DNA from 2 places in the Endozoicomonas sp. SCSIO W0465 genome. Region 1 is predicted to be linked to the other one. Evidence: riboswitches for the same ligand, from Rfam matches in the RefSeq annotation. Region 1 holds a riboswitch; the other holds the start of a gene.
What was found. Region 1 has a riboswitch for thiamine pyrophosphate ahead of thiD (bifunctional hydroxymethylpyrimidine kinase/phosphomethylpyrimidine kinase). Riboswitches for the same ligand answer to the same signal wherever they lie in the genome.
Positions count from the first base shown of each region.

Region 2: linked by a shared signal. The riboswitch ahead of thiC (phosphomethylpyrimidine synthase ThiC) and the one ahead of thiD (bifunctional hydroxymethylpyrimidine kinase/phosphomethylpyrimidine kinase) in region 1 are both predicted to bind thiamine pyrophosphate.

Region 1 is NZ_CP092417.1:659,958-675,621, forward strand. It holds gene MJO57_RS02845 (hypothetical protein) at 1-1,271, shown strand, start outside; gene MJO57_RS02850 (CoA-disulfide reductase) at 1,317-2,792, opposite strand; gene MJO57_RS02855 (L-cystine transporter) at 2,792-4,249, opposite strand; gene MJO57_RS02860 (protein kinase family protein) at 4,884-6,311, shown strand; gene MJO57_RS02865 (ABC transporter substrate-binding protein) at 6,345-7,331, opposite strand; gene MJO57_RS02870 (ABC transporter permease) at 7,335-8,087, opposite strand; gene MJO57_RS02875 (ABC transporter ATP-binding protein) at 8,084-8,890, opposite strand; gene thiD (bifunctional hydroxymethylpyrimidine kinase/phosphomethylpyrimidine kinase) at 8,918-9,736, opposite strand; TPP riboswitch at 9,914-10,022, opposite strand; gene MJO57_RS02885 (SDR family NAD(P)-dependent oxidoreductase) at 10,077-10,859, opposite strand; gene MJO57_RS02890 (DUF3833 domain-containing protein) at 10,873-11,472, opposite strand; gene MJO57_RS02895 (cyclopropane-fatty-acyl-phospholipid synthase family protein) at 11,457-12,764, opposite strand; gene MJO57_RS02900 (DUF1365 domain-containing protein) at 12,761-13,630, opposite strand; gene MJO57_RS02905 (NAD(P)/FAD-dependent oxidoreductase) at 13,633-15,063, opposite strand; gene MJO57_RS02910 (lipopolysaccharide assembly protein LapB) at 15,273-15,664, opposite strand, start outside.
Region 2 is NZ_CP092417.1:946,590-962,253, reverse strand. It holds gene glmM (phosphoglucosamine mutase) at 1-683, opposite strand, end outside; gene folP (dihydropteroate synthase) at 883-1,728, opposite strand; gene ftsH (ATP-dependent zinc metalloprotease FtsH) at 1,797-3,764, opposite strand; gene rlmE (23S rRNA (uridine(2552)-2'-O)-methyltransferase RlmE) at 3,967-4,587, opposite strand; gene MJO57_RS04030 (NAD-binding protein) at 5,020-5,484, opposite strand; gene MJO57_RS04025 (ISNCY family transposase) at 5,659-7,020, shown strand; gene MJO57_RS04020 (IS1595 family transposase) at 7,222-7,704, opposite strand; gene MJO57_RS04015 (transposase) at 7,673-8,161, opposite strand; gene MJO57_RS04010 (ion channel) at 8,184-8,999, opposite strand; gene MJO57_RS04005 (YhbY family RNA-binding protein) at 9,456-9,767, shown strand; gene MJO57_RS04000 (VOC family protein) at 9,868-10,359, opposite strand; gene MJO57_RS03995 (serpin family protein) at 10,485-12,080, shown strand; TPP riboswitch at 12,209-12,319, shown strand; gene thiC (phosphomethylpyrimidine synthase ThiC) at 12,465-14,444, shown strand; gene MJO57_RS03985 (FAD-dependent oxidoreductase) at 14,535-15,527, shown strand; gene thiS (sulfur carrier protein ThiS) at 15,539-15,664, shown strand, end outside.

The DNA.
Region 1 (15,664 bases):
GAGATTCGGGCATTGTCAGAAGTCCAAAAGATTCCGCGCTGATTGGCACTGAACCGTCTGACCTGTCAGAGGCATTGAGAAACCTGTCATCCTCAAGGGTAGACACTGTTTCAGAAACTGGTTCCTATTGTTCCTCGACAGGCGCAATGCCTTCTCTTGACCGACAGTCTAACAGCTCTTTGGACACGGCCAACAGTTCTTCAAATTCTGCCACTGCCAGTGGCAGTCTCTTCAGGAATGGCCGGCAGATTTGCGAAATAGCTGAAATGATAAGTGATTCGCGCCAATGTTTAGAACCCGTTTCCAGGCAGATATTCAGCAGACTGATCACTTATGACCCCCATGTGGTACCCGGCTGGTTCAAGAAATACCAGTCTCCATCTTTGACGATAACGACAGTGGAAAATTTCTTGTTGCAAAGCTTTGCCAAATGGATGGGCTGGCTTGATGCTGACGGTAAAAACATGAATCTTTTTACCGGTACAAGTCATCGGTTGAGTCCAAAATTTATTTTTTGGCTCGAAAATAATACCAGTGCCTTTGAGTGTATTTCTCAAGCTGCACAACTGCATGCAAATGTCCGAAGGGATGTCCACCGATGCTTTTGCGGAGAAATCAGGGTCATTGATCGTGTCCAACTCTATGAAACACTGTCTTTTAAACAAGGTGATAAGGCATCACTCAAAAACAAAAGTGGAAATTTGCAACTTTTATCTGAATGCTCCTCTGCAATTTTCTTCTATTTCCGAAACTTTGTATCGAAAATTGCGGAAGTGATTGAATCAAAAAAATACCGAGCAGAGAAGGCAGCGGTCGCCAGGAAAATAGCGGTCCATACAATTTTGGAAAAACAGAGAGGGAATATTGATTTGTTAAAGGCATGTGTGTCTTACAATCTGGCGGTTATGTTGATCGAGAAAGAGTATGCGTCCACTGGTTTGGCTAAATACGATGCATCGAGGAGGGTCAATGGACAGTTAGACTTTGAGGTTGACTATTCCCGTATTGAACCCAACAACCTGGAGGTTATAAAGAAGTTAATCATCCTGATTGAAGCGCTAGAGGACGAAGGCCGGGTTATCATCGAAAATTACAAAGACACTATAGACGCTCTGCCACGAGTGAGAGATGGTAAGAGCTTTGAGGAGAGGGTGTTGCAGATGTGTAAATACGATACCGGTTATGCCAGCAGTCCGTTACAGGGTATAAAGTCAACGTTGCGGGCAATATTGGAAAATCATCCGGCAAACCTGACAGGCTTACCGGGCTAATTCCTGCTGTTTATGTGGTGTTGAAAATATGCAGTATGCTTATACTTACCGGGCCACATTACCAGCAACGTTCAAGGCATCCCACGTTCGGGCAAAGGGTGGAGCATAACAGAAGTCCATCATCCCCAGATCGTCCGTTGTTAAACCACCTTTAATGGCCGCAACCAAAGCATCAACCCTTAATACCGCGCCTCGTCCACCGGCAATCTGGCCACCCAGCAGTTTTTTGCTGGCGGTTTCATAAACCAGCTTCACCAGAATATCAGACTGTCCCGGGTAGTAGTTGGTATGGTCTTTGTCTTTGATCACCACGGTCTGGTAGTCGATACCCTGTTCCTGTGCTTCCTGTTCACCGAGACCAACACGTCCGGCTTCCAGGCTGAGCACTTTGACGCAGGCAGCGCCATACGCACCAGGGAAGTGTTTATCCAGACCACCCATTACTTCGCCGACAAGGCGTCCCATTTTATTGGCGTATGTGGCGAGGGGAATCCATACCGGTTTTTGCAGCTGTCCATGGATGACCGTTGCACAGTCTCCGGCACTAAAGATATTGGGCAGATTGGTTCTGCCCTGATCATCAGTAACAATGGCGCCATTGTCCAGCATTTCCAGACCGGTGCCACCAACAACAACAAGAGAGTCGCTGACAAAACGGGTATTGGGGCGGACTCCGGTACAAAGCACCACCAGATCCGCCCGGTACTGGCCTTTGTCAGTGGTTAATAGAAGGCGATGGTCTTCATCTTCAGGCTTTTCATACTCAGATAGGTCATACTCAAATAGGTCATACTCAGACAGGGATTTCACTGACTCTTGCCAATGGCACTGAATCCCCTCCTTATCCAGGGTCTTTATCACCCACTCTGCCACCTCCTGGTCAAAGGTCCGGGCCAGGGGATAAGAGGCACTCTCAATGATGCGAACAGTCTTGCCCTGTCGCTCAAGTGCCTCCGCCATTTCCAGACCAATATAGCCGGCACCAATGATGGCAACCTCCCTGATTTCCGGATTGGTGATGGCTTGCTTGAGGTCGATGCCATCCTTCATGGTTTTGACACAGAACACCCGCCCATTGTTAAGGCCTTCTTTCAGGCCGGGAACCGGTGGAATCACTGGTTCAGCACCGGTTGCTATCAGCAGGCGGTCATAAGGCTGTTCAAAGTGCTCGCCAGTGGTCAGGTTATGTACGTGAATCATCTGGTCTTTGGCATTGATCTGGGTGACCTGATGCCGGGTTCGTACAGTAATCCCCCGGGCAGCAAACTGCTCAGGTGAAAATTCTGACATCTCACCCGCATCAGAGAAGAAGTCACCCACATAATAGGGCAGGCCGCAGGCACCGAACGAGATGACATCGGACTGCTCATAAACGGTAATGGTGGCCTCTCTGGCCACCCGGCGGGCTTTGGCTGCAGCACTCATGCCGGCAGCCTCACCACCAATAATGACGATTCTGAGTGACTCGGAAGTCGTAGACTGATTCAGTTCAGGCTCTCGCTTTGCAGAATAAGCAGACATCAGGAAATTGCATCCATATCCAGTTCAAGGGAGTCATTGCTGTTGAAGGTTGCCATATTCACTTCACCCATGGCGCGGCCACCGACAAAGCCGGTAGTAATGGCTCCACTGACATTGATGGCCGTGCGGCCCATATCAATCAGAGGCTCGATGGAAATCAACAGGCCGGCCAGCTCAACGGGAAGGCCAAGGGCTGAGAGAACAATCAGGGCCGCAAAGGTGGCACCACCACCCACACCGGCAACGCCGAATGAACCAATGGCGATGGTGATAATAAGGGTACCAATAAAGCTCAGGCTGGTTGGGTCTATGCCCACGGTGGGGGCAATCATCACGGCCAGCATGGCGGGGTAGATACCGGCGCAACCATTCTGGCCGATGGTGGTGCCAAAAGAAGCGGCAAAGTTGGCAACACCTTCCGACACCCCCAGACGCTGGGTCATGGTCTGGATGGTCAGTGGCAGGGTGCCGGCACTGCTGCGAGAGGTAAAGGCGAAGGTCAGTACCGGCAGTATTTTCCTGATGAACTTTACCGGACTTGCGCCGACCATGGTGACCATCAGCAGGTGAACCACAAAGACGGCAATCAAGGCCGCATAAGACGCAATAACAAACCGGATCAGCTGCAGGATATCGGTGAAATTGCTGCCAGCGACGACTTTGGTCATCAATGCCAGAATGCCGAACGGTGTCAGTCGCAGCACCATGGTCACAATGCGCATCACAATGGCGTGGGCCACTTCAACAGCCCGCTCAAAGGTATCGGCTACTTCCGGTTGCTTGCGGTGCAGGCCAAGTACTGCCACACCGATAAAGGTGGAGAAAATCACCACACCAATAATAGAGGTGCTGCGGGTACCCGTCATATCCAGGAATGGATTGGCAGGAATCAGGCTGACCAGCATATCCGGGATCGACAGGTTTTCTACCCGGGTGACGGTAGAGAGCAGTTGTTCTCCACGAGTCGCTTCACGAACTCCGGAAGTGATGGATTCAGCGCTTAATCCAAAGCCAAGGGCAGAAATAATACCAATAGCGGCAGCGATGGATACGGTCATCATCAGCAGAGCCAGTATCCAGCCGCTGATCTTGCCAAGGGTACCGGCGCCTTTCAGTTTCATAATGGCTGAGATTACAGAGACCATGACCAATGGCACAACGATCATTTTCAACAGGCCGACATAGCCATTGCCAACAATATTGAACCAGCTGATGGACTCGATCAGGGATTCAGAAGAAGAGCCATCAGCCATATAGCCATCAGCCATATAGCCATCAGCCATATAGCCATCAGCCATATAGCCATAAACGAGCTGCAGGCAGGCTCCGTAACCGACCCCCATACCCAGGGCGATAAACACCCGCCGGGTGAAGGGCATGTATTGTTTCTGGAATCGGTAGAGCAGGTAGAGCAACCCCGCCATGATAACGATATTGGCCAATACTGCTAAAGACATGGTTCTTATTCCCTTCCTGCTTTAAAAAGGTATTGTGAGTGAGCCTGTTTGCCGGGAAAATTACGCTTAATCGAAAGCATTAGAATCATTCACGCTGATCATTTCAATTGAGAGTTAAAAATTGTTACTTAAGTTCCATTCAATGCGTGTGATAATGACGAACAGTTTAATCCCGGCGGCCATTATTCATGAAAACAACAGTGCCGACAGCAGGTTAATCAACTGTTTTTTAGACTATTTTATTTGATGCTCTACTGCTTTTGGATATAAACGATGGTGTTAGGCCCGCTGAGATATTGGCTTCGGTTGATGAACTGTCCTTTGGGTTAGTTTTTTTGGTAAACCGCCCTTCTGCAGCCCAATAAAGCTTCTACAATAACTGCGCGTTCTCCACATTGGAGCATATTGAAGTGGTTATTTCAGGGGTTTAGTCATGAGTCTTCCCGCAGCGGGCAATGCTGCTGTGCAATATTCCGGTGTCATATCAGAACCGGGCAAGCGTAAGTTATCAGAGTCAGAATCGGAATCGTGTTCAGAAGAGACAGGCAGCATTCAGGGAACGAAGAAACGCCGGTCATCGGAATCCAGCTCAGATGTGAGTGTTCCGGGCTTTTGGATCAGACATAGCGCTCCAGTGAATATTCCTGATGGAAAAGCGGGGGTGAGCTCGACGGTCTCATCACCCGGCAGTTCCTGGAGCGTGGCCAGTGCGGGCAGTAGCTTTGTTGACGAGGGTAATGCATTTTCTGTTTCCGGACAGGAGCAACAGCTGTATCAATTGACCCTGAGTGAGCGCAAAGTTGGCCTTTATTCGCCATCAGGGGATGCCGATGTCTCCGGTGAAGAGTCCGATTCCCAATCCGACGAGTGTCCGCAGGATTCTGCAGATTGTGAAAATGAGCGTAAGCGGGAGCTGCGCAAGAGCCCTGGTTTGCCGAATTTTGAAAGGACTGACTCACTGTCTTCGGGCTCGACGATCAGGCCGGAAACCCCTTCCTTATTTCCCATCATCAGCACATTAAGAGAGTGGAAAACCCGGGGTTGCCAGATCGAAGCGCTGTCAGTTGGAATGAGTAGCACACCAGAGAATGAGACCGAAAAACACGATATTCCCGATCCAGTGCCGGGGGAGTCTCAGGTATGGCTTGTCAAACCACCGGATGACAGGCGAACTGATTCAGTTTTCTCTGCCCCCGATCCTGAGGATATGCCGGAGAATACGCCAATGGTTGTTAAAGTTGAAGTGATTGCTCTGGGTCGCAAAAACAGGGCTGTCGCCAGTGAGTCTACTATTCTTCGCAATCTGGAACATGACCATATTGTTGCCTATATCAGCTCTGGTGAGCAACGGATTGTGGGTTATCCAAACGACAGTGGTAATAAGACTAATGTGCAGCAGTCTTACCTGCAAATGGAATATGTAGGTGATAATCTGCTCGCCTGGCTCGGTAAGCAGGCATTAAGTCCTGAGGCACTGGTCAATAGGCTGACTGACTTCTCCTGCCAGTGCTTTGAGGCACTGACTTACCTGCAGGAATCGGAGATTGTTCACTGCGATATTAAACCGGAAAACCTGCTGGTTGATGACAACCCGACCGGTAAACCCGTGCTTAAAATTGCTGATTTTGGCTTTGCCTATGACGCAGCCAATGGCTTTAAAATCTGCCGGGATGGTAAAGGCGCTGCTATATCCGGCTCAGAGCAGTTTGCTGCACCGGAAACCAAGCCAAAGCCCGGAGTAGACCAAACCCAGACCTATCAGAGTGATATCTATTCATTGGGCCTGACCATTGCCAGTATTCTTTGTGATTATCAGGTTATTGATTCTGGCTATCGCAGAGTTGGGGACCGGTGTGATCTCAAGCTGACGCTGAACGATCCGACTCTTCCCGGGGCAAGGGAGCTTGTCTCGCTGATTGAAAAAACACTGAAATGGCATCCTGACCAGAGAGTGACTGCCGGCCAGGCAGCTGAAGAGGCCCGGAAATTACTGCCAGTAGACGCACAGTTACTATCAACAGGGACAGAGCCAGAGCCACTGACAGCATTTGTTTATGCCTGACTGTTTTCAGGCTTTTTCGGCATGGCCATGGATTTAAAAGGTGATCATAAAATCAACGGCGTTCACGGTTTCCTCAAGCTCCCCATGTTCTTGCAAATAGTCGGCAAATGCCTGGTAACGGCCAGTATCTTTGGCGGCAGGGCGCAGATCAAAACGTGAAATAGTAGCAAACCAGGCACGACGATTCAGCTCGTTATCCAGTTTCTTTGGACTGTAATCCCTGAAGATCGCCCAGGATTTTTCCGGATTATTCACAATATATTGGGTACCCAGTTCAATCGCCCTGAGAAAACGACGAATAGCGTCTTTATCGTGCTTCTTGCTGTTGGCGATAAAAATCAGTTCATCGTAAGGTGGAATGTTGTTTTCCTCGTAATAAAACATACGGCCCTTATGGCCTTCAATCGCCAGCTGGTTCAGCTCGAAGTTGCGATAGGCGCCCATGATGGCATCCACCCGGCCACTCATCAGGGAAGAGGACAGGTTCCAGCCGACATTGACCAGCTTCACATCCCCGGCTCCAAAACCATAAGGTGCAAAGAGTGTGTTCAGAAACGCATTCTCGATACCGCCTATATTCAAACCGATGGTTTTTCCCTTCATATCGTTCAGGGATTTGATCGGGCCATCTTCCAGAACCAACAGACCGTCCAGCGGGGTGCCCACCAGCGTACCTGCCCAGATAAGGGGAAGGCCATTGGCCACAGCGTGTGTCAGGCTAGGCTGATAATACACGGCGAGATCCACTTGTTCAGCCGCCACCAGTTTGGGGGGAAGGTTGGGGTCTGCTGGTTCCTGAATATTGACCTTGAGGCCCAAGTCTTCGAAGTAGCCATTCTCCCGGGCAATAATGATGGGGCCGTGGTCAGGATTGACAAACCATTCCAGCATCAACGTCAGTTCTTTAAGTGCCTTTGCTGACTCAGTATCGGATGCCCGGCTGCTCGTGCTGGCATGCAGGCTGAAGGACAGCATCAAGGTCATTGCCCACAGGACGGTATATTGGATCAGTTTTTTCATTACTTATTCCTGAGAGGTTTCCGGTTGCCACGGAATGAGCCTGCGCAAAAGACGGTCGGTCGTGTAGTAAAGGGTGACAGAACAGAAGGCCAGCACGGTCAGGGCGGCGAACATCTGATCAACCCAGAGTCGTGCATTGGCCTGCAGCATGAGGTAGCCAAGGCCAGCGCTGGAGCCAACCCACTCCCCGACAACGGCACCGATCGGCGCAACCACAACGGCTACCCGCAACCCTGATGCCAGGGCTGGCAGTGCTGCAGGCCAGCGAATATGGCGAAGAATGGCAAACCGGTTTCCGCCCATGGTCTGGGCCATATCCAGCCAGCCCTGATGAGTGTGACGCAGTCCGTCATAACAGCAGGTGGCGACGGGAAAGAAGATGACCAGAATCGTCATCACCACTTTGGAGGTCAGGCCGTAACCAAACCAGAGCATCAATATCGGTGCGAGGGCAAATACCGGAATGGCCTGGGTAATCAGCAGTGGCGGCAAGAGCCAGGGTCGTAACGCGGTAAAATAGACGAGAATCAGCGCCAGAATAATGCCCAGCAGAACGCCGAGCAACAGGCCCAGTAGCATTTCACTGAGGGTCACCAGCGTGTGTTCCCACAGCAGGCTGGCATGCTCAACCATGCTGTTGGCCACTTCCAACGGACCGGGAAGGATGTAGGCAGGCATAGCAAAGGCAACCACCAATGCATGCCATAGAATCAGGAGACCAGAAAGGACAATGAAGGGTTTGATGGAATCTTTCATCCCTGACTGTGCTCCTGAAAAGAAAGTTCTCCTGATTGATCATCAAACGACTCATGACGTAAACGATCCAGCAGTTTGCCCTGTAATGTCATCAGGCCGTGGCTGTCCAGTGACCGGGGTGTCTTGCCCGGTGGGGTAATGGCATCCGTCAGTCGGGCTGGATGCCCCTGCAGGTGATAAACCGCGTGACCGAGGCGCAGGGCTTCCAGTGGATCATGGGTGATCAATAACACGGTACGGTGCTGCAGCAGCTCACAGGCAAGATCCTGCAGGTTGAGTCGGGTGATGGCATCCAGTGCGCCGAAGGGTTCATCCATCAACACCAGTGGCCGGTTTTCCATCAGCGTCCGGGCCAGGGCCACCCGCTGCCGCTGACCACCGGACAGGTGCTGGGGCAGAGCATGCGCTTTTTCTGACAGGCCGACCTTCTCCAGGATCGACATGGCCCGGTCCTGAACCTCTGCTGATAAGCCCGGGCGGCGTTTGAACACATCGGCCAGATGGCGACGCAGGCGCTGCCCCAGGGTGATATTGTCGAGTACTGAAAACCAGGGCAACAGCAGGTCCTGTTGCGCCATCCAGGCTATTCGGTGATTCACCGGCAGGCCGTCCTGACAAGTGACCTCTGCCGTTGTCTCGCCCGCCGGCAAGCCGGCAATCAAACGCAGGAGGCTGGTTTTTCCCACACCGCTGCCACCGAGCAGGCAGGTCCACTGGCCGCCCTTAAGGGTCAGGTTAAGGTCTTCAAAAACACAGAGGTTGCCAAATTTCAGGGTGGCGTTGTGAATCATCACATCAAACATGCGTTTGTGTATTCCTTATGATGCGCGTTATGACCAGCTGCGGTAAAAGTGATGAACCGGACCGTGGCCAGAACCGATGTTCAGATCATCGGCGTGGGCAATGGCTCCGGAAATATACTCTTTGGCAGACCTGACGGCGTCCGTCAAAGGGTAATCCCTGGCCAGCAAAGCGGTTACAGCAGACGACAATGTACAGCCTGTGCCGTGGGTATTCCGGGTTACTACCCATGATGATTCGAGCTGGTGCAGGGTCTTACCGTCATGGAACAGATCAACAGCCTTGTTGTTGCCACCGTCTGAGGAAAGGTGACCACCTTTGAGCAATACGGCACTGGCTCCCAGATCCATCAACGGATCAACCATGGCGATCATGGTGGCCAGTGACTCCGGGCGCGGACAATTCAAAAGAACCGCCGCTTCCGGCAGGTTGGGCGTGATCAGTGTGGCTTTGGGAATCAGCTTGCGACGCAGGTTATCAATGGCCGCTTCCTGAAGCAGAACATCACCGCTGGTGGCCACCATGACCGGGTCAACCACCAGATATTTCAGCGGGTAATCACTGACAGCGCGGGCAACCGTATCAATCACTTCTGGCTGGCTCAGCATGCCCACCTTGGCGGCAGAGACCGTCAGGTCGGCAAAGACAGAGTCCAGCTGCTCACGGACAAAGGCGGGTGAGATGTCAAAAATACCCTGAACACCCAGCGTGTTCTGTGCGGTCAGCGCAGTGATCACACTGCAGCCGTAGGCACCAAGGGCTGAGAAGGTTTTCAGGTCTGCCTGAATGCCGGCACCACCACCACTGTCAGAACCGGCAATGGTCAATGCGATTGGTGTCGAAGACATAAGCTCGCGCCTCTCCACAAGAGAAACTCCATCGGTCATCATTGGGACTGGCGGGAAAAGAGGGTGAGGCGTTGGGTTAAACTCTGGTTCCTGTCGAGAATATTGCGCCATGCCGGGGCAATCAAAGGCATTGCATAACAGGCTTGCACGGAGGTCAGTACATCAGCGTTTTATCAGCTCTCAGGCCCGTCGGTTTCCTACGCCAGCATTATCTGGTTCAGGTTCTATGGGTCTATCTCAGTTCTGCCTTGCATTGCAGGATGGCAGAACACCCCAACCAACTCCGGTCGAGTCTATGGGGTTTGCTATAAACTGTCCAGTGAGTTGAGTCAATTGACGCTTATCCGGCCTTGCGGATTAACCAGAAATACAGAGGGTAAGGCAGGCTTCTCAGAAGCCCGAGGATGGCGGCGAAAATACGGGGGAATCGAATTTCGAACTGGCGCCCCTTCATCCCTTTGACAATCAATTCCGCAGCCTTATCCACCTCCATCAGAAAGGGCATGGGGAATCGGTTCTTGCTGGTGAGTGGGGTTTTCACAAACCCCGGGTTGATCACTTTGATATCAATGCCCACGTCAGACAGCTCAGTATTCAGGGATTCTGCCATATTGATCAGGGCCGCCTTGCTCGCGCCATAGCCCGCTGCTCTGGGCAGCCCACGATAACCTGCCAGAGATGCATTCATGGCAATGGTTCCTTTGCCTCGCCCGGTCATATAGGTGATCAATGGCTCAAGGCAGTGGCAAACGCCCATCAGGTTCAGTTCCACCTGTTGACGCACGGCATCACTGGTAAACCCGGTTGCCGGACTGGGGATATAGGTTCCAGCATTGAGAATGGCCTGATCAATACCACCGTGCTGCGCAATAATCTTGTCTACCGTCATCTTTACCGCAGCTTGATCCGTAACATCCAGGGGGTAGGGAGCAATACTGCCGGTCAAGTCAGTTGATTGATTGGCCAGTGCTGCCAACCGTTCCACGTTTCGGGCACTGGCTGCGACCACCATTCCTGCCCGGGCCATGGCGATGGCAACCGCCTCACCAATGCCCTGACTGGCGCCGGTGATCCAGATGACCGGAGGGTTGGCAGGCGGCGTTAAATCGTGGTGAGAATTCATGTCTGCACAGCCTCTATTGCTTTTCGTCAGCGGCTTTTTCTGGGGTTGCTTTTGCAAAAGCAACGGTCAGGGTGCCGAGCTTAATACCCCATTTGCTCATGGTCGCAATATTCAGTAACACGCCATCTTCCTGCAGGAACATCCAGTCATCAAAGGTAACCACCCACTCCCGGCCACGGATGGGCAGCCGCATCTGGTATTTGAAATTAAAGGCATTACCGGCACTTTGCCCAATGGCATGACCAACGATATCTCCGGCGGTTCCCTGGTAGTGTCCGTCACTGAGCATTTTGACCTTCCAGATACGTTTTGATTCGGTACCGTCTGAATAGATGAAATCCTCATTCAAAGTCAGCACATCGTCTTTTACTTCACCGATCATCAGTACTTTAAAGCGCTGTTGTACATTGCCAAACCGGTCCTGAAACATGCCCCAGGCAACGGTTTCTCCGGCAAAGTATTGTTCAATTTTCAGGCTTGGTTCGCTGCCTGCATAATCTTCAATATTCATGGTCGAGCACCCCGTCAGCATAATCGTCATCATAAATAGCAGGGTCAGGAGTCGCTCTCGTCCTGACTTCCGATCTTTAATTGTTGTTAACGTGACTGACATGACATTGCCTCCACGGGCTCTACAGACACCGGTTTGCTCAGCTTGTAGAGACAAACATCAATACTCTTGAATTGAAAACCGGTAGCGCAGTAATCCAGGTAGAACTGCCACATCCGTTTAAATCGTTGATCAAATCCGAGTTTTTCAATGGTGGGCCAGGCGGTAAGGAAATGCCGTTTCCACTCACCCAGGGTTTTTGCATAGTCAAGCCCGAAGGAAAGCCTGTTGGTGATGGCTAACCCGGCTTTGCTGGTTTGCTCTTTCATTACCCTGTCACTGGGCAGCATACCTCCCGGGAAGATGTAACGCTGGATAAAATCGACACCACGGCGATACGCCTCAAAGCGGGCGTTATCAATCAGGATGGCCTGGATAACCGCAGAACCTCCGGGTTTCAAACTGTTGTAGATTTTTTCAAAATACGTTGGCCAGAGCTCTTCACCGACCGCCTCAATCATTTCGATGGAGACGATGTGGTCAAACTGCCCATGGATATCCCGGTAATCCGTGAGACTGAATTGGTGGGACCGGTTGTCAGGCAGCGGTTCTGTGCGAGTGTCTTTGTCAACGTCTTGGTAAACGTCTTGGTGAGCGCGCTGTGCATAAGCCAGCTGTTCTTTTGACAGTGTGATCCCATGGTAAGCGCCATTATGTCTCTGGCTCAGTGTGCGGGCAAAGCCTCCCCAGCCACAGCCTATTTCAAGAACGGAACTTCCCGGACGCAGCTCAAGCCAATCGACAATGGTGTTGTATTTATTACTCTGCGCCGTTTCCAGGTCCTCATGCTCCTCAAGATAAAGGGCACTTGAATAGGTCATGGACGCATCAAGCCATTGCCGATAAAAGTCATTGCCCAGGTCATAATGGGCGGCAATATTGCGACGGCTGCCAGAGCAGCTGTTACGACGCAACCTGTGCAACAACCGGTTGAACGTATTGCTGAGCCAGTTGGATGCCATCACGCCCTGCAGGTTGTCCTCATTGACCATTGCCCAGTCGGTCAGTGCTCTCAGATCCGGGGTGCTCCAGTCACCGTTGATGTAGGACTCTGACCAGCCCAGTAATCCCTGGCTGCTTTGCTGGATTAAACCCACTGGATTATGGATCTGCAGGCAGGGAATGGGGGTGCCTGACTTGAACTGCCCAACCATCACGCCTTCATTGCCATCAATACGCAGCTCTATTCTGCTCACCCCGGCCTTGATCAGACGTTTTTCCAGCCAGGAAAGGACTTTTCTCAGGGCAGGGAACAGCGGCTTGGCGGTTATTTCCGTGGAGCTGGTTGAGTTCATCTGTTTTTCCCCCTGTTCGCTGCATTTTTTTCTTTTGCTATGGGCATTTCTGCCCGGCTGTGACTGAAAAAGAAATTTCTGGGCGTATGCGTGTGAATGGCTATGCCCTTGAGCCATAGCCGCAGGGCTTCCCAATGGATAGCAGCTATAACTTTCAGGGTTTGCAGTGGCAGCAGCATGGTCTGTTTTACGATAAAGCCATCGCTGATGGGTTGGCGAAGACCTTTGAAGACGGCAGTGAACAGCTTGCCATGGTTGTTATTCAGATTGATGCCAAGGGTGACATACTCTTCTGGCGGCCGTGTACGAAAATGGTAATAGCAATCCATGGGAAAGAAGGGGGACACATGCAGTGCTTTGTCAGCCTGCTGTTGAACCACATGCTGCTTAACCATTTGCTTTTTATGATCTATCGTCTGGTGATCGTCTGGCTGGTCTTCCGGTCCGACAGCTGCCACATAGGCGTGTCTTTCCCCGAAGGTATTACTGACTTCATAGACGATCGCTGTCAACCGCTGGTCCCGATAGCAAAAGTACACCGCCAATGGATTAAAGGTGTAGCCAAACATCCGTGGGTAACAAAGCAGACTGATGTTGTCCGGTGTTTCAATGCTGTGGTCTTGCAGCAACTGGTTAATCTGTTCCTGCAATGGTGTATCTGAACCATCGCCATGGTCACGGGGGTAAAACGACACCACATTAAAACGGTTGATGGAAAACAGGGTCAGCCGTTTATCCAGCGCATCCATGTCATCCAGATCCAGTAACCAGGAGGCAACACGATAAGAGAAGCGATGCTTTTTCGGTTTGAACCGGTGGTGCATCAATTGGCCCACATAGATAGAACAACCAGGGTAAGACTCCATTCTCAGGATTCCTGCTTTTGAGGTTCAGACGATGCCAGTTGGGTGTTGGAGAAGTCGGGGCCAAAAAAACTGTGTCCAAAAAGATCCGGACGGTGAAGTCGGTCATTTTCTCCCTTAACCTGCCAGGGTCGGCGAATGCCACCAAGGCTTTCCGCAACAGCAAGGCCGGATTGTAGCCCATCTTCATGGAAGCCATAGCCCATCCAGGCACCACAATACCAGGTCCGGTTTCTGCCTTGGAGCTCCCAGAGTCTTTGTTGCGCTTCAATAGCGTCACGATTGAATACCGGATGGTCATAAAGATAGCAGCCATGAATCAGATCAGTGGCAGGCTCTTGTTCAGGATTCAAAGTGACAAACAGTGGGGGACCGTCGAGGTGCTGCAGGTTATTCATCCAGTAAGTGATCGCAGGACCATGCTCCTGGTCTTTTTCTTTTTTAGTGGAACCAAGATAGTTCCAGCTGGCCCAGGCCTTTTTGTTCTCAGGCATCAACTGCTCATCACTGTGCAACAGCGCTTTATTCCGTTGGAAAGTGAAGGCTCCCAGCAAGTGCTGTTCAAATTCATCGGGCTCGGACAGTAAATTCAACGATGTGTCCGCATGACAGGCCATAACCACATGGTCAAAGTTCCAGTCTTTACCCTGGAAATCGGTCAATTGAACCCGGTCAGGGAAGCGCTTGACCTTCCTGATGCAACGGTTAGTGAGTGCAGATGCGCCCAGCTCATCAATAATACGCTGGACATATTCACGACTGCCGCCTTTTACCGTCTGCCACTGTGGACGATCCGACAACTGAAGCAGGCCATGATTTGAGCAGAAGCGCAGAAAGGCCAGGGCAGGGTAGTCGAGCATTTTGTCCGCAGGTGTTGACCAGATGGCGGCGCCCATGGGAATAAGATGGTCATGGATAAACCGTTGGCTGAAACGTTCACGATGCAACAGCTGGCCAAGGGTCAACGAGGCATCAATGCCTTTTTCATGCCCAAGGCTGCTTTTATGCTCAAGGCTGCCTTTATGCTCAAGGCTGCCCAGCCATTTATCACTGTTGCGATAAAAACGCAGAATATCAGCCAGCATCAACCAGAACCCCGGACGTAACAGGTTTTTCTTCTGTGCGAATAATCCCGATAAATCAGTGCCGGCATACTCTGTAGCCCCATTATTAAGCGATACAGAAAATGACATATCCGTAGGGACAAAAGGCACCTGCAGGTGTTTGAAAAAAGCAATCAGATTGGGATAAGTTTTTTCATTAAACACAATAAATCCGGTGTCTACAGGAGTTGGCTCCTTATCACCAACAGAGACGGTATGACTATGTCCTCCAAAGCGGTCGTCCTTCTCAAATAGGGTAACGTTGTGCTGCCTGGACAGTAACCAGGCACAGGATAGACCGCTAATACCGGAACCAACGACAGCTATATTCATTCCTTTAGTAGACACAAGTGAGGCTCCCTGTTGCTTTTATTAGCTATTGAAAGACCTGAAAAAGACATTTTGAGGAAGATGCCCTACGAACACAAAGGTCTTTATTAAAGCAGTTAAGTACTGTTAAGAGCAATTACGCACAGAGTGGCATAATGGTTCACCAATGAACCTTACCCATCAAAGATCAGGATGGCAGCGCTTCTGAAACATTACCTGTTTTCTGGCCAGTCATGTTGGATACCTGCCAGGCTGCATAGCTTTTTGGCCTGCTCATATTTGCCCATAACCTCCCAGAGCCTTACCAATGCCAGATCGATAATGTGCTTGCCGGAGGGTTTGCACAGCTCAGCCTCTGGCATGCCCGGTGTCTTCTGGCTCATGGCCAGCAGCAGCTGTTCGGCCAGTCCATTTTTGCCGATGACCTGCCAGTACCTTGCCAGATCGATATCGTACTTGCCGGAGGGTTTGCACAGCTCAGCCTCGGGCATGTCGGGTGTCTTCTTGCCCATGGCCAGCAGCAACTTTTCAGCAGGCCCGGTTTTGCCCATGATCTCCCAGTGCCTTACCAGATCGATATCGTACTTGCCGGAGGGTTTGCACA
Region 2 (15,664 bases), 290 kb from region 1:
ACTCTGGCTGCCATGCCTTCCGGGTTGGTAGAGCCTGCATTCTCATTGATATTGACGCCATCCGGATGAGTGCCCATTGTGATCACTTCAGCACCCAGTTCACAAAAAACTGCAGGTCCAACCTGATAAGTTGCACCATGACCGGCATCAATCACCATTTTCATGCCACGCAGATCCAGCTGCTGGGAAGTGCTGCCCTTGCAGTACTCAATGTACCGGCCTGCAGCATCATTCATCCGGGTCACTTTTCCCAGGCTCTGGGAATCAACCACGTCAATTTCTGACTCGAGCAATGCTTCAATCTTTTGTTCAACGTCGTCGGATAACTTGGTACCGTCACCGGCAAAGAACTTTATACCATTGTCGTAAAATGGGTTATGGGAGGCGCTGATCACAATACCCGCCTGCCCATTAAAGGTTCGGGTCAGATAGGCAATAGCAGGGGTCGGCATTGGACCGGTCAGGACAACATCAATACCGGCAGCAGACAGACCTGCCTCAAGAGCGGACTCAAACATATAGCCGGAAATGCGGGTATCTTTGCCAATAATGACCTTCCCTTCACCTTCCTCAGCCAGTACCCGGCCTGCGGCCCAACCCAGCTTCAGGACAAAGTCCGGTGTGATGGGAAATTCACCAACCTTTCCCCGAACTCCATCAGTACCAAAATATTTACGCGCCATAGACATTTACCAAAAATTTCTGAAAGCAATAACCAATCATCATCTCACTCATTCAATTGAACCTCCAGTACTATCAGGTCATGTTGACAACAGGAATGAAATGATGAAATAAGCAGTATTAGAGACTTATCCGTCAACGCTCCCCCTTCGGAAAACCATACTTCCGGGCTGACGTGCATTATTAAACAACGATAATCAACTACGCTTCATCAACTGCCTGTAGAAAACGGAGAACATCAACCGTCTCCCTGACATCATGCACACGAATGATATGAGCACCTGCCTGTATAGCCAGCATGGCTGCAGCCAGACTACCCGGGAGCCGGTCTTCGGCATCCCGGTCCAAGGTTGCGCCAATAAAGGACTTTCTGGACATGCCTGCCAATACCGGCAGACCCAACTCATGAAAGCGACGAAAGCCCTTCAGCATTTCAAGATCGTACATCGGCGTTTTACCAAACATGCCCCCTCCAAAGCCCGGATCCAGTATCAAGCGCTCCCGGAGAATCCCTGCATGTTCACAGCGCTGCACACAATCCATCAAATACTGGCGGACCTCTTCAACAACATCACCATAGACAGGTACCAACCCTGGCTCAGGCTGATCAACGAAGGAGTGCATCAAAATAATGGGAACATCCGTTTCAGCTGCCGCTTCCAACGCGCCTTCACGATGCAACGCCCGTACATCATTAATCATCCCCGCCCCCGCTTTCACCGCTTCCCTGATCACCAGGGGAGAGCTGGTATCCACTGAGATAACCACGTTAAAACGCGATGCCAAACCTTCAATCACGGGCAGAACCCGTTCCAACTCCTGCTCTGGGGTTGGCGCACCTGAGGCACCGGGGCGTGTCGACTCACCACCAATATCGAGAATTTCTGCCCCGTCCCGGATCATCTCCTGTGCCACATTCAGCCAGTTATCAGAACAGCGGCTTCCTTGATAAAAAGAGTCGGGGGTAACGTTCAAAATCCCCATCACCCCCGGCTTTTTCAGATCCAGTATTTTCCCTGCACAATTCAACTTAAATTCGTTGCTCATGAAAACTCCCCAGATACAAAAAAGGGCAGGATAAACCTGCCCTTGACGATCATAGACCTGACGTAAGATCAGTGTTCCCCGGCAGGGCCACCAATCGAACCGCCCGAATCCTTGTTATCACGCTCTTCAGTCTTGTCGTCAGCCGTCGCCTCCGGCTCATCGGCAACAGCCTTAACACCACTGTCACCGTTATCCTGGTCACCAGAATCTTTTGGAGGGCGAACTTCACGGCCGGACATGATGTCATCAATCTGATCACTGTCGATGGTTTCGTACTGAATCAGAGCCTCAGCCATTTTATCCAGCTTGTCGCGATTATCGACGAGAATCTGGTTAGCACGGGAATAGCACTCATCAACCACCCGTCGAACTTCCTCATCAATGATCTTTGCCGTTTCACCGGAGACATTCATTCTGGAGCCCCCACTGCCATAGCTTTTGCCCAGAAAGACTTCACCTTCATCTTCATCGTAAAGCAGTGGACCCAGCTTGTCAGAGAGACCCCACTTGGTCACCATGCTTCTGGCAATCTGGGTAGCGCGCTGAATATCATTGGAGGCACCGGTTGTGACACCATCTTTCCCCAGCGTCATCTCTTCGGCGATACGGCCACCAAATAGTGAGGAGATCTGACTAAGCAGCGCCTGTCGGCTCTGACTGTAACGGTCCTCCTCAGGCAGGAACATGGTAACCCCAAGCGCCCGGCCCCGTGGAATGATACTCACTTTATACACCGGGTCATGATCAGGAACCAATCGACCGACAATCGCATGTCCGGCTTCGTGATAAGCAGTATTGCTCTTCTCCTTATCACTCATGACCATGGACTTGCGCTCGGCCCCCATCATGATCTTATCTTTTGCCAGATCAAACTCTTTCTGCCCCACCGTGCGCTGGTTAGCTCGCGCAGCAAAGAGTGCCGCCTCGTTGACCAGGTTTGCCAGATCAGCACCGGAGAATCCCGGAGTACCACGGGCGATAACCGAAGGCTTCACATTGTCTGAAACCGGAACCTTGCGCATGTGTACCTTGAGGATCTGCTCACGACCACGGATATCAGGTAACCCAACGACAACCTGACGGTCAAAACGACCGGGACGCAACAATGCAGGATCAAGCACATCCGGACGGTTAGTGGCAGCAATAACAATAATACCGTCGTTTGCTTCAAAACCATCCATCTCAACCAGCAGCTGGTTAAGGGTCTGTTCACGCTCATCGTGACCACCACCCATACCGGCACCACGATGACGACCGACCGCATCAATCTCGTCAATAAAGATAATGCAGGGTGCCTGCTTCTTGGCCTGTTCAAACATGTCACGGACACGGGAAGCACCAACACCCACGAACATTTCAACAAAGTCAGAACCGGAGATGGTGAAGAACGGCACCTTGGCCTCACCGGCAATGGCCTTGGCGATCAGGGTTTTACCGGTACCCGGAGGGCCAACCATGAGAACACCCCGGGGTATACGTCCACCCAGACGCTGGAATTTACCGGGATCTTTCAGGAAGTCCACCAGTTCCTGAACATCTTCCTTGGCTTCTTCAACACCGGCCACATCGGCAAACGTGGTTTTGATCTGATCTTCAGACAGCAGACGGGCCTTGCTTTTGCCAAAACTCATCGGGCCACCCCGGCCTCCGCCGCCGCCCTGCATCTGACGCATGAAGAACATAAATACGGCAAGAATCACCAGAATCGGGAAGCTGGCTACCAATAGCTGCGTCCAGATACTCTGCTTCTCAATCGGCTTGGATTCAACCTGCACCTTACCCAGCAAGAGTTCATCCATCAGTTTGTTGTCCGGCACAGTGGGCGGCAAATTGGTTTCAAAACGCTCACTGTTGTTTAACATGCCGGTAATGGTAAAACCATCGATGACAACTTTGCTGACCTGGCGATTCTCTACCATGCTGATGAAGTCAGAATAGGCAACCTTCTGGCTGGACGACTGCATGCCATCAAAGTTTTTAAAGACGGTCAATAACACCAAGGCGATTATGACCCAGAGAATCAAATTTTTTGCCATATCATTCAAGGGGCTAACCTCTCTCGAGCGTACTTAAGCCTCAGGTAATCGTTTATATTGAGCACGGTACCCTGACTCATCGGGATTACGTACTAATGCTTATCTGCAACAATACATGATCAGCGAACAGTGTGACAGTGATTGTCTTCTATCATGCTGATTAATGCATCCTATAATTGTCTTTTATTGACACGATTCCGTATCATCCCCTGAAGCCCGTGGCCAGCAGATATACTTCTCTCGAGCGCGCCCTGGAAGCCGTAGGCTTCCGAGTCTGCACTTTGTCAAAACCGCTTTTCATGTCTTTCAGGTAGGCATCAAAGCCTTCACCCTGAAAGACTTTAACCAGAAAAACACCTCCTTTACGCAATACCTGCCTTGACAGATCCAGTGCCAGTTCAACCAGGTACATGGCATTGGGCTGATCAACTGAGAGTGCTCCGGTCATATTGGGGGCCATATCGGAAATTACAAGGTCTACCCGGTCCGAACCAATGGTTTCAAGTATTCTCTCCAGTACGGCATCTGCCGTGAAGTCACCCTGAACAAAATCAACCCCGGCAATAGGGTCCATTGGCAGAATATCAGAAGCAACCACCCGCCCCTGGTCACCGACCAGTTCAACCGCTACCTGGGACCAGCCACCGGGTGCCGCACCAAGGTCAACTACCCGAATGCCCGGGCGAAAGATTTTATCTTTCTCCTGAATCTCCAGAAGTTTATAGCTGGCCCTGGATCGCCACCCGTCTTTTTGCGACTGTTTAACATAATGGTCATCAAAATGCTCTTTTAACCAGCGACCACTACTTTTGGATCTTGCCATAATCTTTTTGCAAACTGCCTGTAAATCAAGATCAAACGTTGTTTGAATAACCTCGAACCAGAAAACCGAGAGAAATAAAAGTGTACACGTGAAAATAACTGAGATTAACATCAGCCGGTACAGTAAAAGCCATGAAGATAATATCTTATAAGATATGGCTGTGACAGCAGAAGACAATAAAAGATAAACAGGAAAATTAGGTATTAGTGCATATTACCAGTTAACACATACCGCACTCTTCTGATGGTCAAGTGCGTTGGCAACTTTATCCATACAGCGCTCATAATATCCAAGAGTAGTAACGTTATCAGCAAGATAAGTATTACTCAACCATAGCTGAAACATAAAGACTCCCTTCTTCACTTCTCATAAAAAAACGCTCTGCCTGGGGGGCAACGTTTTACTAATAACCAGGTGATAAAAACTTGTGACTCAATCAAACAGCCCATGCCCTGAAGTGAGCAGCATGGATGTCAATTTTGCATGATCCAGTGTTTCACCATTGAGCACACAGGCCAGAATCTCGCTGCCAAACAGTTGTGGCGATAGGAGAACATCTGCCTTGACCTGTTTGATTTTTTTCATGTTTTTAGCATCATTCACCACAAGTACGGTTCTGACCTCAGGGTTTATTTCTTTCGCAGACAATACAATAAATGCGTTCGCTGCATCATCATCAGTGAGCGCTAACAAAGCACGGCAACTCATAATTCCAGCATTGCCTAACACGGTGTTATCCGTAGTGTCCCCGGAAATCAAGTCCAGTTTTTTCCCTATTTTCTGCTCTATCAGGGGAAATTCATTTTCCGGACGCTCCGTGACTACCACAAAATCAAGCCCCCGCTGAATCAGTTGGTTGATAGTTCCCATTGCCATAATGGAAGTACCACAGACAATAAAATGAGGCTCTTTTCCAATTCCAGACTGCTATGTAGTTCTCGTCCAAAAACACAACCAATTGAAAACTGTAGATTTTATCCTGAAAAATTAAGTGGAGCCCTACTGCTATCTGGCGACTAAACTTCCCAAGAGCAAGAAACATAAGGGATTGCCAAAAACAGAGGACTCCAAATGCGCAAAAAACGCAACCCGCAGTGTAGTATGGAACTCCATTACGTACCTCATGAAATCTGCTCCCAGCTTTCCGGTATCTCGCAATGGCTTGACGCCCATCCACAGTTCAATGACTGGATTTATGAGGACTTAAGTTCTGGTGATAAACAGAACACTGGGCGGAACGGACTATCAGCAGAATCCGTTCTTCGTGCGGCACTCCTGAAACAGTATTTGAATTGTGATTATGACTACTTGTCGTTTGTTTTGATGGACTCCATGCTCTTTCGAGACTTTTGTCGCCTCGAACCAAACCAGCGCCCCAGTCGCTCCAGTTTGCATGGGCTCATCAGCCTTCTTACTGCATCTACATGGGAACGGATTAATAACTGTCAGCTAATGACCGCTAAAGATCAGGGTATTGAAAAAGGGCGCACTGTGGCTATTGACAGCACAGTCACCGAATCGGATATCAAACCTCCTTGCGACAGTGATCTTTTAGCCAGTTCCGTTAAAGAAATTTGTCGGCTGCTGGAACGGGGACAAACACTGACAGCGACACCGCTTTATGAATATACCCATCACAACCGAGCCGTAAAAGATGCGGCCAGAAAATGCATCTACGCTGGCAAAGAAGAGCGGCATCAGCATTATAAAAAACTGCTGCAGTTGACCCGAAAATCCCGGAAGGTACTTATCGAAGCTACTGTCACGCTAGCAAACGCCCGTCAGCAGGGGCAGTGTCTCCTGGCTGATGATGCCGACAAGTGGCAGGCCGATGTGGATCACCTGTTACCCCTGGTGGATGCAATAGTCTCCCAGACAGAGCGCAGGGTCTTTAAGGGTGAAAAGGTGCCAGCCCAGGAAAAAGTGGTTAGCCTGTATGAACCCCATACGGATATCATCGTAAAAGACAGGCGGCAAGTACAGTATGGCCATAAACTGAACCTGGTTCAGGGAAAAAGTCGATTGATCCTGGACCTGGTTATTGAGGAAGGTAACCCAGCGGATTCGGACCAATTCATTCCGATGATGGAAAGACAAAAAGAAATTTATGGTCGTGTACCTCGCCAGACAAGCGGTGACGGCGGATACGCGTGTCGCGCTAATTTGGAAAAAGCCAAGGCCATGGGAATCAGCGATGTAGCTTTTAATAAGAAGCGCGGACTTGAAGTCGAAGAGATGACTAAAAGTCAGTATGTGTATAAAACGCTCTTTCGCTTCCGGGCAGGTATTGAAGCGGGAATTTCGTGGCTAAAGAGATGTTTTGGGCTATCACGTTGCCACTGCAAGGGTTCTGAGCGTTTTGATTCTCATTGCTGGTTATCGGTGGTCTGTTACAACCTGGTGATTCTGGCCAGACACCCGGCACCATCCTGATAGCCACCTCCACGCTACATGAAAGTACCTTTCCAGCATGGTGGGAGGATGTTTTCTGCCTGCTTTTCGCGTTTTTCTCCAATATCCGTCCCAGATTAGAGAAAAAAAGGGAAGAGTTTTTGCGGCTCTCTGGAATTTCAGGAAATATCAAAACGCACGTACAATCTAATTATGATTGCCTGATGCGTTTTTGGACGAGAACTATGTAACCAGCAAGTTGACTAAGGGCTGAAGAAGACTTTTGCCTCTTCGGCCAATATTATGCAAAAACTCAAAAAAGCCAAGGTAAAGGGGTAAAGCCTCTTGGGATATTCCCCTGTGAGGCCTTAGCCACGAGCGTAGAAGTGACCAAAACCCCTCCATAGTATTAACATGCACCTCGTAAATACCGTCTTTGTCATCATCACGAGCATACTCACCTTTGCCGTGACAGACCGTTTTATGTCTGAAGCCCCAGCTTTCAAGGTCATCATAGATGTTGTATTCATCGGTATAAATCTGGCTCTGTGGGGCTACGTGTTTCTTGATAAATGGTTCGATTGTCGCCTTCTTAACGTTCGACAGCATGTTGATAATGACCTGACCTCCCCTTTGAATCATTCCCAATACCGGCGGTTTGTCTTTTTCAAGAGTCCCACGGCCCGGAGCGCCTTTAAGCCTTCTTTTTCTCGGTGGACGATCCAGATTTTTTTAATGCTTCAGGGTGTCCCTTGTGACCAGCTACAATGTAGACCTCGTCGAATTCAACTTCGCCATCAAGAATCACTTCAGGCTTTCGGTCAACAACACCATTTCGTAAGACTGTGGTCATATGGTGTGCATCACTGACACACAGATCAAGTTCCTGAGCTATCTGGCTGTTGGAGACGTTCAGCCCCATTAAATAGAGACAGGCAATCCAGACTTTGAGTGGTCGGTGGTGTCCTGCGAAAACCGTATTTGTCAGGTCATCGAAGTAGCGCTTACAGGACTTACAGTAATAGTGCTGGCACTCTACCTGCACATTGTCGTGTCCATTCTTTTTGACATTCTCAGAATCACAGTGCGGACAGAGAACAGTGCCATCTGGCCAGCGGTTCTCACGGATCATCTCAAAGCAGGTGTCATTACTGATGAGATCTGAGATTCGGCCTATATTCATGGTCAATGCTGGCGATGGCTAATTATATCCACCAAGGATAGTTCAGCAGTTCGGAATTCGAAAAGAGCCTAAAATGATCTGTCCTGTTCATAGCCCGCTCTTTGCCTTTAATCAACTTGCCAATACCACTGCGAATTACCGAACCAAAAATCGTCGTCAGCGATGTAGCAAACACGGTGATACCGGCGATTATCATAGACACGGTGAACAACCGGGCCGACTCTGTTTTGGGAATAATGTCGCCATATCCGACCGTCGTCATCGTGACAATGGAATAGTAGAAAGCCGTTACCAGGTTATCAATTTCCGGAGAAAAGCCACTGCCAAAATAGAGCGATCCGTAACTGGCATAAAACAGTAGAATTGAAAAGCTGATGATGGCAAAAATACTCCCTGCAGTTGCACTGGAACGATTGAAATCCCTTCCCAGCAACAGTATTCCGAACAGCGTCAACGCACAAAACAGAATTCTTGTCCGTAGCAAGGGATAAAAGTGCATGGTAAATGCCAATGTAATAATTAACAAAAATACACTGAGAGCCCAGGCAATTCTTGCCCGGAACAACATACCCAGCGCATTCAGCATCAGGAAAACACTGAGCAAAAACCACGGTCCATCGGCCACGTCAGACCAATCCATATCAACAAGGTTATTGATCTGAAAAAGATCAAGAAGATCAACCGGCATCCCCCAGATGGTTTTAACAATCAGCAAACCGTTGGCAAAAACAGCAAACGCAGCAAACGAATGCCTGGATTCAAGCCAAAGCTTCACCAACCTTCGCCAAAAATGAGTGTAATAGCCCAATACCCCACCCTTTATCTGGTTACCCGTCACAAATCTGGTAAATGGTTTCAACGAGTATGATGTGCACAATCGATCATACAGGGGATCATAAAGGAATCATCCAGTTGCTTTCCAAGAGGTGGAAAGGTTGGCATTAGCGGCGCTATATCAAGCCCGTTAATGAAGCAGGAATCAAAATACGCAGTTTGGATGGCGCAGCATCCACACTTCCCTCAGCAGCCAGAAAGCGATAGCATGCTACCAGAAGCTTGAATATGCTGTCGAGTGACTTATGTGTTGCCAGCCTACTACCAATCCAGCAGTCAACGGCACCGAACATTAATTCGCTCTCTTCGACCCCAGTCAATGAGCGTAAGTACTTTTAAAAAGCACTTCTCTGTCCCCAACCGCATTAACAAAAACTTCTCCGCAACAATCAGGTCATACCTATCATCAGACATCGTGTATGACGATTCGTTATTAAAGAAATTATCAGGAATTGCAATCATGAGCTTGAATGCAGCCAAAAAGAAGCATTTTCGTACCATCGGCCACAACCTGAACCCTGTCGTCATTGTGGCAGAGAAGGGGCTGACGGATGGAGTGGTTGAAGAAACATTGCGCGCGCTGAATGACCATGAACTGATCAAGGTTAAATTCGCCATTGCCGATCGGGAAATCCGCCAGCAACTGATCAGTGAGCTGATCAGCGCTACAAACTCGGACCTTATTCAAACGATTGGCAAAATCGCGCTGATTTTCAAAGCCGCCGACAAACCTAATCCGGCACTGTCCAACCTGCTGAGAGTCGGAGGCTGAATATGGAAAAGGCCACGGGAGGTGGCCTTTATCAACTAGGATTGGCTTTGACTGGCCGGAAATCCATATTTTCAGTTCGGAATCTGAAGAGCGGAAATACTTATCCACACTGATAAAGCTCAACAGGAAGTCCATCAGGATCCTGGACAAAGGTAAATTTAGCCCGGGTATACGGGTCAATCCTCACAGGCTCAGCCACCACGCCACCCTCAGCCAGCTTTACCAGTACTTTATCAAGGTCATCAACAGCAAAGGCTAAATGACGAAGGCCCCTGGCCTCCGGGTAACTTAAACGTTCTGGCGCATCATTGAAAATAAACAGCTCAAGCTGCGGACCATCGGGTACCGATAAATCAATCTTCCAGCTACCCCTGGCTTCCTGATAATCCTCAGCTATCACCGGCAACCCCAGGATATCTCGATAAAAACGCAAAGATGCGGCTTTATCACTGCCGATAATTGCAACATGATGCAGACACTTGATCATACCTGGTCCGGGATAAATGAGATGAAACCGAATGGGATTAAACGTCAATTGTGACCGTAAGACAATCCTCAAACAGGCGTAATATGCCAGAAGAACTTTAAACACCCCCTACCTTGAAAATACACAAGTCCGGCATACACTCCTGCGAAAAGCCCTGTAAATATACATGGTTTTGATGGTCTGCTCTGTAAATGTCTGTCCGTACAACCGGGATGAGTGGAATGTACTCAGTGAATAATGCCAGAAATACAAACCACATGTTGCAGCTTTTGCAGCCAGCAATTGGCAGCTGCAGGACAATGGAGTGCTTTGGCCGACTTAGCGCAACAGCAGGGACAAGCAATACTGCCAGAGCATGGTTCCGCAATGTTACTGCTATGGCAGGAGCAACCATGGTAACGGCAGGTTTATCTAATCCGTTGATAAAGACTAACAGGAAAGACACCGGAAGCCTTGTGCAAAACAGGCCGGTATGGATGGTTTGTGCTGGTCAGTCAAACAAAGACGATAATAGGCGTTTATGTCACTCAATGGCCGGGAATAACTCTGGCCCCGTACGTACAGATTTAAACGACGTTTGTTGCTCAGAAAGACTTGAAGCCGCATTAAAATCACTAAAAGCATGCCCGCAAAATGATTCGTATTGGCAAACCATTAATTCGCCGATAGTTCAGTTGGTCCGTTTGTTATCCCCTGCGGTTGCCGTTGATCAACCCGGCAACTTCATTATCTCCCCCCTTTCCCTCGCCTATCCCCTGACTCTGTTAGCCTGTGGGGCCGGTGGTGACACTCGCACAGAAATGGCTCATTTGCTGGGAGGCGGTAAACCCGGTGACCTCATTCAATCTCTGGCAGGTTTGCAGCAATTGGGCCAATCCCTGGCCGGGAGTGATCAGATAAAAATGGTGAATGCCGTGTATGTCTGTAATGATTTTCCACTCAGGCCCGAATTTAACAATCTGCAGAATGGCTCTCTGACGTCTTTTGGCAAGACTGATGGTCATATCAGGTCGATTTTTGAGTCGCGCAGTGACCTGAGCACAAACACATTTATGGATCACATTAACCGCCTGACATGTGAATCTACCGGCGGAATGATTGATTCATTACTCAGTGAACCACTACCGGCTCCGGCCCTTATGGCTATCCTTAATGCCTTGCATTTTCAGGGTCACTGGCAAAATACCGCCAGCAAAACAACAATGGATTTTCGTGACGGTGACCAACAGGTTCACCACAATATTCCTGCAGTAATGGTTAACAACGTCAACTACAGACAATGCAAAATTCAGGGACAAGACTGGGCAGTGGCCTGGTCTCCTTATTCTGGCAATCAGTATGGATTGCTGCTGGCCATGCCCGTTGGCAATGAGGGTGCCGCAAACCTGAATGCACCTGAGGTGTATGAACAGGTGAGTAAGGCCATATTTACTGAGGCTGTTGGTCGTCGGGTTACCGCTGTTTTTCCCGGTTTCAGATTGGCAAGTGCCTGGCAACTGAGAGGCCCCCTGCAGAAAGCCAGACTGCTACAGAAAGCTTTTGATCCTGCAGAGGCCGACTTCAGCCAGCTGTCTGCATCAGCCACTAAAGGCAGTGCCTTTCATATTGGCAATATCATACACAAGGCATCGGTTAATGTGGATGAATACGGTACAGAAGCGTCTGCCGCAACGCTTGTTTTGACTGAACGCTGTGCACCACAAACGCACTCTTTTGATAAACCTTTTAAAGCTTTTATTGTTAATCAAAAGACAAAAACCCCTTGTTTTGAAATCAGCATCTCACAAAAGCCAGAACCTCCAGCGGAAAGGAATCAAAATAGCTGAATCGATAGCTAAAACCCCCGTATGCTGCATCATACCCGTTCTTAAGGCGCCAAAAATCGCCACCCATTGGTTTCGACAAAAAAAGTCTATTTTTTGCCCCTCCCCGGATAAGAACATATAATGATAACCGTTACTTGTCGGAGTGCCTCTTCCTTAAGTGAAATGGCTGAGATCGTGTATACGGGATCCGTGAACCTGAATAGATTAGTATCTACGTAGGGAACAAGATGTTTAACCGTCAGTATTTGCTTGCCATTTGGCAAACAAACCCTCTTGTTGTATAGCTCTTTTCGTTGTGCTTTCTATCCCCGGGCGAATACGCATTCCATCTGTCACGAACTTTGGCAAGACCGTCACTCGATTTGAATGAATTAGAGGTACGTCATGTCACAACGTAATACAAGTTCAGCAAATCAAATCAGCCGTCGTGATTTACGACAGGCGGCTTCTGATTATATCTACCATCTCAAAACACAATCATTTCCAAACTCCAGGAAAATCTATGTCACTGGGGATAACCCCGGCGTTCGTGTCGGTATGCGTGAAATCAGTTTATCTGACACCTTTGCCGGTGGCACCGAAGATAATCCAATCTATGAAAAAAACGACCCGGTACGTGTTTATGACACATCAGGACTGTACTCAGACCCGGAAGCAGAGCTTGATGTTCAGATAGGGTTACCTAAATTCCGTCAAGCCTGGATTGCAGGTCGGGATGATACCCGGGAGCTGGCTTCGGTCACTTCTCAATACACTCAGCAGCGTATGGCGGATGAAGGCCTGGAGCATTTACGTTTTGAACATTTACCCACTGTTCGCTGCGCCAAACCTGGTAAAAACGTTACCCAAATGCACTATGCCCGAAAGGGCATTATCACGCCAGAAATGGAGTACGTGGCAATCCGGGAAAATATGGGGCGTGAACGTATTCGTGAGGATATTCTTGCCCAGCAACACAAGGGTGAATCGTTTGGCGCCCAACTGCCCGATTTTATTACACCTGAATTTGTGCGCGAGGAAATTGCCCGGGGTCGGGCTGTGCTGCCGAACAATATCAATCATCCGGAATCTGAGCCGATGATCATTGGTCGGAACTTCCTGGTAAAAGTAAACTCAAACATTGGTAACTCAGCGGTTTCCAGCTCCATTGAAGAAGAAGTAGAAAAGCTCGTATGGTCAACCTGCTGGGGTGCCGATACGGTGATGGACCTGTCGACTGGCCGTTACATCCACGAAACTCGTGAATGGATTGTACGAAACTCACCGGTACCCATCGGCACAGTCCCGATTTACCAAGCGCTTGAAAAGGTAAATGGTGTTGCAGAAGAGCTGTGTTGGGATGTGTTCCGCGATACGTTAATCGAGCAAGCTGAGCAGGGTGTTGACTATTTTACCATTCATGCCGGTGTACTGCTTCGCTACGTACCCATGACGGCCAGGCGGGTAACCGGTATCGTCTCCCGGGGTGGTTCGATTATGGCTAAATGGTGTTTAGCGCACCATCAAGAAAACTTCCTGTACACACACTTTGAGGATATTTGTAAAATTTTAAAACAATACGACGTCAGTTTCTCGCTGGGTGATGGTTTGCGCCCCGGTTCCGTGGCCGATGCCAATGACGAGGCACAATTCTCAGAACTTCGCACCCTTGGTGAACTCACTAAAATAGCGTGGAAACACGATGTGCAGGTCTTTATTGAAGGCCCGGGGCACGTGCCCATGCACATGATCAAAAAAAATATGGAAGAGCAGCTTGAACACTGTCATGAAGCGCCATTCTATACCCTCGGCCCTCTGACCACTGATATTGCCCCGGGCTATGATCACTTTACCTCGGGTATCGGTGCGGCTCAAATCGCCTGGTATGGCACGGCGATGTTGTGCTATGTAACGCCAAAAGAACACCTCGGGTTACCCAATAAAGAAGACGTAAAAGAGGGCTTGATCGCCTATAAAATTGCAGCCCATGCAGCGGATCTGGCCAAAGGCCACCCGGGGGCACAAATTCGTGATAACGCCTTGTCCAAAGCGCGTTTTGAGTTCCGCTGGTACGACCAGTTTAACCTGGGTCTTGACCCTGACCGGGCGCTGGAATATCACGATGAAACCTTGCCAAAAGAGTCCGGTAAAGTTGCCCACTTCTGTTCAATGTGCGGGCCAAAATTCTGCTCGATGAAAATCACCCGGGAAGTTCGCGACTATGCCAACGGGCTCGAAAAAGAGGGTGTCGATATTTCTGATGCAAACGCCATTGAAATGAAGATGATCGACATTGAAGCGGGGATGAGAGCGAAATCAGAGGAGTTCAAATCGTCTGGTGCTGAAATCTACCAGCAAGTCAATGCCAATCAGGGTGTTGTGTAGGTGATGGTATTGTGTAAGTAACGGTGTCGTTTTGTCGTGTCAGGCACGTATTAACGTGCCTGTTTCCCGGCTTTCAGATTTTGGTGCCAGATGTCAAAACAGCGAAAAAAAATAGCGATTTCAGGTTTTGGATTAACCGGTCGCCTGGCGACGTTAGCGCTTTACCATGATCACCAGTTAGATATCTACGAAACCGGCAACATCAGCGGTGAACAAAGTGCCGGTTTTGTAGCGGCAGCCATGTTGGCGCCATTGGCAGAGTCCGTGTTGTGTGAACAGGATCTGGCGCAAATGGGTCTTGAAGCCATAGCCATGTGGCAGCGTATACTGGAGCGTCTGGATCACCCGGTATTCTTCCAGCAGGCTGGCAGTCTGGTGATCGCGCATCAGCAGGACCGCGGCGATTTGGTGTCGTTCCGACACCGTTTAAAAGCGCTAAATGGTATCAAACCTGAAATTGTTGACAGTCGCATAGCGGACCTGGAGCCTGAACTTGCCGACCGTTTTCACCAAGGTATATTTCTTCCCTGTGAAGGACAGCTGGATAATCGTGCTTTTTATATTGCCAGTTATGAACAGGTTAAAGACAAAGTACGCTTCCTGGAAAAAAGTGCCGACTCAGTGTGTATGCAAGCGTATGACTACGTCATTGACTGTCGTGGTCTGGGGGCAAAAAGAGACCTCTGTGGGCTTCGCGGGGTACGTGGCGAAGTCGTTCGTCTGTACGCACCTGAGGTCACATTACATCGCCCGATACGTTTAATGCACCCACGCTATCCAATTTATATTGCGCCAAAGCCCAATCATGAGTTCGTCATTGGTGCCACGGAAATTGAATCTCAGTCAAATAAGCCAATCACCTTGCGCTCTGCCATGGAGCTGCTTTCATCAGCGTATACCGTACACAGAGGCTTTGCTGAAGCAGAAATAGTGGATATGCGGGCAGGATTAAGGCCGAGCTTACCCGATAATCGTCCATTGGTAGAAACGAAAGGCAATCACATCATGATCAATGGCTTATATAGGCATGGCTATTTATTAGCGCCCAAGGTCGTGGATATAGCGCTGTCACATATCAATTAATGGAGTGGAAGATGAAATTATTTATTAATGGCGCTGAACAATCAGTTGCCAGAAAAATGAACTTATTATCCTTACTTCAACAGATAGAAACGCAAGAGCACTTTGCCGTTGCCGTTAATCAATCCTTTGTTCCCCGC